Regions from separate parts of the Microbispora sp. CA-102843 genome, predicted to be linked through region 1. Evidence: riboswitches for the same ligand, from Rfam matches in the RefSeq annotation. Region 1 holds a riboswitch; the other holds the start of a gene.
What was found. Region 1 has a riboswitch for thiamine pyrophosphate ahead of ACQEVJ_RS44390 (purine-cytosine permease family protein). Riboswitches for the same ligand answer to the same signal wherever they lie in the genome.
Positions count from the first base shown of each region.

Region 2: another riboswitch for thiamine pyrophosphate. It lies ahead of thiO (glycine oxidase ThiO); the one in region 1 lies ahead of ACQEVJ_RS44390 (purine-cytosine permease family protein).

Region 1 is NZ_JBNJNF010000001.1:9,508,694-9,512,083, forward strand. Features, by position in the region: gene ACQEVJ_RS44385 (BTAD domain-containing putative transcriptional regulator) at 1-404, opposite strand, end outside; gene ACQEVJ_RS44390 (purine-cytosine permease family protein) at 560-1,900, opposite strand; TPP riboswitch at 1,891-2,007, opposite strand; gene ACQEVJ_RS44395 (rhodanese-like domain-containing protein) at 2,063-2,386, opposite strand; gene ACQEVJ_RS44400 (hypothetical protein) at 2,527-2,694, shown strand; gene ACQEVJ_RS44405 (hypothetical protein) at 2,699-2,830, shown strand; gene ACQEVJ_RS44410 (Fpg/Nei family DNA glycosylase) at 2,844-3,390, opposite strand, start outside.
Region 2 is NZ_JBNJNF010000001.1:6,685,638-6,689,027, reverse strand. Features, by position in the region: gene thiS (sulfur carrier protein ThiS) at 1-140, opposite strand, end outside; gene thiO (glycine oxidase ThiO) at 137-1,273, opposite strand; TPP riboswitch at 1,262-1,372, opposite strand; gene ACQEVJ_RS30970 (NAD(P)/FAD-dependent oxidoreductase) at 1,650-2,828, shown strand; gene ACQEVJ_RS30965 (Rv2175c family DNA-binding protein) at 2,872-3,246, shown strand; gene thiE (thiamine phosphate synthase) at 3,275-3,390, shown strand, end outside.

The DNA of each region.
Region 1 (3,390 bases):
AAGTCGGCGTACGGCAGGCCGCGACAGAGCCCCAGCGCCTCGTCGAGCAGCGCGAGCGCCCGGGCGGGCGGCCTGCCTTCCGCCTCGGCGACGAGCCCGCCGAACCGCAGGGCGTCGACGTCCGGGGTCGCGAGCAGATAGCCGGGGCGTTTCGCGACGAGGAGCCGGGGAGGGGTGCGCGGCGCCCGCCGCGGTTCGACGACACGACGCAGGTTCGACACGTAGACGTGGATCGACTCGAGTGCGGTCGCTGGCGGCGTGCCGTGATAGAGGTCCTCGATCAACGTCTCCGTGGAGACCACCGCGCCCGCGGCGAGCACCAGCCGGGCCAGGACGGCCCGTTGCCGCGGGCCCCCGACGCCGACCAGTGCCTCGCCGTCCCGGACTTCGAAAGGACCCAGCACCCGGAATTCCACTGCCCCCACAGCCTCTCTGATGGTGGAGGCCGGCGCGGGCCTTCCCTGGGCAGCAGTCTTGCGGTGCCGACTTGGAACTCACTTGCCTATGGGTGAGAAACCGGCGGGGTGAGAAACCAACCCGAGTGGGAAGCCGGCCGGCTCTAACGGCGCGACCGCAGGCGGCGGGCCGGGAGGGACAGCGCCACGGTCGCCAGCGCGGCGACGAGGAAAGCGGCGAGCGCGGCGTTCATCCAGGGCTGGTGGACGAACCCGAGGGCGAGGCGGACCTCGGTCCAGATCCCGTCCCACCAGCCGACCGTCGGGGTGGAGGTCACGATCCAGTACGCCGCGAACCCGAGGATCCACGGCACGACCATGAGCCAGCGGGAGGGGGCGTCCTCGGCCGTGTTCCACCGGGCGGCCCCGCCGAGCAGGAAGTAGTCCACCACGAGCACGGCGAACATCGGCACGAACACCGCCCCGATCACGCTCAGGAACGCGCCGTAGGAGTTCACGTCGGCGAACAGCGCGATCAGCGTGGTGAGCACGCCGATCACGATCGAGATCGCCCGGCGGTCCCAGCGCGGCGCGAGGTTCTGGATCGACACGGTCGTCGAGTAGACGTTCGCGAACGACTGGTCGGCCTCGCGCAGCACCAGGATGCCGAAGAACAGGACCCCGAGAGGGGCGGCCACGAACGGCTCCCACACCTTGTCCCCGTCGTTGCCGACCAGCGCGAGCGCGGCGATGCCGAGGGCCAGGCAGGCCACCTGGGCGATCGTGTATCCGGCGACCACGCCGGTGAACGCCGCGCCGCTCGACCGCGAGTGCCTGGCGTAGTCGGCGGCCATCGGCACCCACGACACCGACAACGCGATGACGTAGTCGACGGCCGGGGCGAAGGCGTCCCAGGAACCGCCCCCCACGGACGGTCCCTTGGCGAACAGGGCGACCGACAGCCAGATCATCGCGACCACCACGCCCGCCGTGACGTAGCGGCGCAGCAGCCGCAGCGAGCCGAGCGGCCGGATCGTCAGCGCGATCGTCAGCGCGCCCGCCGCGACCGCCCATACCGCGTACGGCACCGCCGTGCCGAACAGCGCCTGTGCGCCGTTGGCGATGACCCACAGCTCGAAGGCGCCCCAGCCGAGCATCTGCACGATGTTCAGCACGGTCGGGATGTACGAGAGCCGAGCCCCGAACAGGCCGCGCAGCAGCACCATCGCGGGCCGCCCCGTGCGTACGCCGGGGATCGCGGCCAGGCCGACCATGGCCGTCCCCACCAGACTGCCGACGACGGCGGCGAGCACCGCCGCGGTGAACGTGAGCGGCTTGCCGCCCAGCGGGTCGAGCAGGAACAGCGCCCCCGAGAAGCCGAGGAGGCTGACGCCGAGATTGGCCCAGAACGCCCCCTGGTCGAGCAGGCCCAGAGTCTTGGGGACCTCCCCGTCCAGGGTGAGCGGAACCTCCGCGTGCACGTCGTCGACGACGGCAGAAGTCATCACACGCTCCCTACGCCGGCATTATCCGGACAGGTTCATGCGGTCGGCGGCACGAGTTCGATCCGCCCTCTCAGCCCGGTCACGCCCGAGCTCCCGCGGGTATTGATGATGTCTTTGGGATTATGACACTACTTTGACCGTTTTCCTAAGCCGGCTCTGTCCCTACGCCACGTAGGGCGCCTGACCGGTCTCGCTCACCATCGGACGCCCGACGGCGGCCCAGGTCCGCATGCCGCCGTCCACGTTCACGGCGTCCCTGCCGATGTGGTTGAGCCACATCGCGGCGTGCGCCGACCGGCCGCCGACCCGGCAGACCACGTACACCGGCCGGTCGTGCGGCACCTCGTCCACCCGCGCCTGCAGCTCGCCGAGCGGGATGTGGACGGCGCCGGGAGCGTGGCCGGCCACCCACTCCTCGTTCTCGCGGACGTCCAGCAGGTACGCGTCCTCGGGCAGTGCGTCGGGGGCGATTTCCGGCAATGTCATGCGCCCATTCTGACGGCACACCACCGGTGCCCGGGCCCGAGCCGGGAGCTGTGACCCACGGTGATCCGAGGCCGTGCCAATGGGAGTCGACACTACCTAAACTTCCTCATCTATCCCTCAATCACATATGTTGAGGAGCGATGAGTGACGAAAGGTTGATCTACAAGTCCGAGGCCGGCCGGCGCGAGCTCCTCGACCACTACCGGAAGGTGCTGGACGGCTGGCCGGTCCCGGCCGAGCACGTGCGGGTGCCGGCGCCCGAGGGCGAGACCTACCACGCCCGTGCTCGTCATCGTCGGCGACCGTGACACCATGATCGACTCCCGCCAGACGGCGCGGCGCGTCCGTGCGTGCGTCCCGCACGCGACCGTGAAGCTGCTCCCCCAGGTCGGTCACGCCGTCTTCGGCCAGGCCGAGCCGATCGCCGAGTTCCTCCGGGCCTGACGTCCTCGCGGGCCTACTTCAGCAGGCGCGACAGCCGGCGGTCGGCCAGCGGCTTGCCGCCGGTCTGGCAGGTCGGGCAGTACTGCAGCGACGAGTCGGCGAACGACACCTCCCTGATCGTGTCGCCGCACACCTCGCACGCCTCGCCCGTACGGCCGTGCACGCGCAGGCCCGACTTCTTCTCCGACTTGAGGTCCTTGGCGGCCAGCCCTCTGGCCCGCCCGACCGCGTCCCGCAGCGTGCTCACGATCGCGTCGTGCAGGTCGGCGACCTGGCCGTCCGTCAGCGTTCCAGCGATCTTGAAGGGGGACATCTTGGCGACGTGCAGCACCTCGTCGGAGTAGGCGTTGCCGATGCCCGCGATCACCTTCTGGTCCCGCAGCAGGCCCTTGATCTGGGCGCGGCTCCCGCCCACGATCGTCTTGAGCAGGTCCGGCGTGAAGTCCTCGGCCAGCGGGTCGGGCCCGAGGCCGGCGATGCCGGGGACGTCCTCCGGATCGCGCACCACGTAGACGGCCAGGCGCTTCTGCGTGCCCGCCTCGGTCAGCTCGAACCCGGGC
Region 2 (3,390 bases), 2.8 Mb from region 1:
TCCCAGGCGCTCCGGCTCACCACCTCGCCGTTCACCGCCACCGCGACGCCGGACGCGATGGACGTGAGGGTCCGTACGGCGTCGCCGACCGTGGCGCCGTCCGGCAGGTCGGCCGCGCCTCCGTTGATCGTGACTTTCATTCGCTGAATCTCCCTGGATCGCAGAACCGGGCGACCGGGGGCACCTCGTCGCCGGTGAGGAACGCGGCGACGGCGTCGGCGGTGATCGGGGACAGCAGCACCCCGTTGCGCCCGTGCCCGGTCGCCGTGAGCACGCCGGGCGGCCCGGCGGGGCCGATGAGCGGCAGGTTGTCGGGCGTGCCCGGGCGGAAGCCGACCGTCGTCTCGGCCAGTTCGAGCTCCGTGATGCCCGGCACAAGCTCGCGGGCGTCGCGCAGCAGCTCGTACACGCCTCCGGCGGTGACCCGCGCGTCGTATCCCAGTTCCTGGGTCGTGGCGCCCAGGGTGATCTCCCCGTCGCCCCGGGGGACCAGGTAGGCGGGGGAGCCGTGCACCAGCCCCCTGACGCACCGGCTGAGGAACCCCCGGGGCCCGCGCAGCCGGAGGATCTCGCCCTTGACCGGCCGCACCGGCAGGCCGGGCAGCAGGGACGCCGACCACGACCCGGCCGCCACGACGACCTGGCCGGCCGCGACGGCGCCGCCGGACTCCAGCCGCACGCACGGAGTGCCGGGCCCGGGGGCGTCGATCCCGGCGACGCGCTCGGTCACCAGCGTGCCGCCCGCCTTCTCGAACGCCGCGAGGAGAGCGCGTACGACCCTGCGGGGGTTGACCCAGGCGTCGTCGCGGGCCAGCAGCCCGCCGCGTACGGAGGGGGAGAGCATCGGCTCGAAGGAGCGGCACTCGCGCCCGGTGAGACGCTCGACCCGCAGGCCGAGCGTCCGCTCGAAGGCCGCGAGGTCGTCGAGGAAGGCCATGTCGTCGGCGCCGCGGGCGACCTCCAGCGTGCCCTCGGTCCGGTAGTCGAGGTCGGCGCCGCTCTCCTCCTCCAGCTCCGCCCGGAACGCCGGCCAGGCCGCCAGCGACGCGAGGCCGAGCCGCAGCAGCGGCTCCTCCGTGTAGGTCACCTCGCTGACCGGCGCGAGCATCCCGGCCGACGCATGAGTGGCGCCGCCTCCGGGCGCGGGGTCCACCACCGCCACCGACAGGCCCCGCCGGGCCGTGCGCCAGGCCGCGGCCAGGCCCGCCACCCCGCCGCCCACGATCACGACGTCGTAGCCGGACTGGGGGCTGGATGGCGATGTGCGGGACACAGCGCTCCCTTCGCCGGCATTACCCGGATCAGGTCGGGGCGGTCGAGAGCCTCACGCTCTCCTCTCAGCCCGGTCCGCCGGGCTCCCGCGCGTCTTACGCCCACAAGGGTAGTACGCCGCCCATAACGCCCGATCGCCGGATCGGCGACTCCAGGGCCGTCCTGCGGCGCATGACGGCAGGACGTGGATCGACCTGGCGGAGGTATCCCATGGCCACGATGCTGTACTCGGCCACCATGTCCCTGGACGGCTTCACACGGCGGCCTTCACAGAGCGGCCTTCACAACCTGGGCCCCGTGGGAGTGCGCGTCAATTGCCCAACTCGTTATGGGGGGCCCGTTGGCCAGGGCCCCCGTTGACAATCTATGGTCAAGCTGTGGATCACGTCGTGGTGGTGGGTGCCGGCCTGGCCGGCGTGCGAAGCATCGAGGCGTTGAGGTTCCGTGGGTTCACCGGACGCATCACGCTCATCGGCGAGGAACACCATCGCCCCTATGACCGGCCTCCGCTGTCGAAGGCGGTGCTGCTCGGAGAGACCGACTCCACCGTGGTCGACTCCGACCTCGACGCCCTCGACGTACGGCTGTGCCTCGGCGCGGCGGCCAAGGGCCTGCGCGACGGCGTGCTGGAGACGACCGAGGGCGAGCTGGAGTACGACGGCCTGGTCATCGCCACCGGCGCCACGCCGATCCGGCTGCGCGGCGAGGGCCGCCAGCACGTGCTGCGCACGATCGAGGACGCGCTCGCGCTGCGCGAGCGGCTGGTCCCCGGCGCCCGCGTGGCCGTCGTCGGGGCCGGCTGGATCGGCGCCGAGGTCGCCACCGCGGCGGCCAGGGCCGGTTGCGCGGTGACCGTGGTCGAGGCGGGGGAGAGCCCGCTCGCCGTGGCGCTCGGGCCCGCCGTGGGCAGCCACACCACCGACTGGTACGCGCGGGCGGGCGTCGAGCTGCGCCTCGGCGCGTTGGTCGGCACCGTGGACGCCGACGGCCTCACGCTCATGTCCGGCGCCCGGGTGCCGGCCGACGTGATCGTCACCGGTGTCGGGGTGCGCCCGGCCGTCGACTGGCTGAAGGGGTCGGCGGTCCGGCTCGACGACGGGGTGGTGGTCGACGAGCACCTGCGCACGTCGCTGCCCAACGTGGTCGCGGTGGGCGACTGCGCCAACTGGTGGTCGCGCAGATTCCGCACCCGGCTGCGGGTCGAGCACTGGGACACCGCGCTCCAGGCCCCCGACACGGCCGCCGCCACCCTGCTGGGCGAGGAGGCGGTCTACGACCCGGTGCCGTACTTCTGGTCGGAGCAGTTCGGTCACATGGTGCAGTTCGCCGGTCACCGGGAGGCCGGTGACCGCATGGTGGTGCGCGGGGACCCGCGCAGGGACGCGAAGTGGGCGGTGTGCTGGCTGACGGCGGAGGACCGGCTCGCCGCGGTGCTCACCGTCGACCGTCCGCGCGACGTGGTGCAGGGTCGCAAGATCATCGAGGGTGGTCGGCGGCTCGATTCACTTCGGGTGGCCGATCAGGCCGTGCCGCTCCGCGACTGCATTATGGCGTAATCGAGGTGTTTCCTGGCGGCTCGCCTGTGGTAATGGTGGATCCGTGACGCTTACTGTTGCGCAGATCGACCGGGAGACCGACCAGCTCGTAGGGGAGTGGCTCCCCGTCTCGGAGGCCGCCAAGAAGCTGGGACTCAGCATCGGCCGCGCGAAGCAACTCCTCAAGGACAAGAAGCTCGTCGGAGCCCGCAGGGGCGGGGGCGAGCCGCAGATCCCGGCGGTGTTCATCGCCGACGGCGACGTGCTCAAGGGACTGCCCGGCACACTCACGGTCCTGGCGGACGCGGGGTACGACGAGGTGGAGTCGATCCGGTGGCTGTTCACACCGGACGACTCGCTGCCGGGGTCCCCGATCGACGCGATCGTGCAGGGCCGGCACACCGAGGTCAAGCGCAGAGCCCAGGCCCTGGGCTTCTGACCGTACGGCCCCATGGCATTGTGGTCGGGTGAACGACACCCGGCGACAGCGGCTCGCGCAGGCCAGGCTCTACCTCTGCACTGACGGCAGGAGGGACCGCGGCGACCTGGAGAAATTCCTCGACGCGGTCCTCTCCGGCGGGGT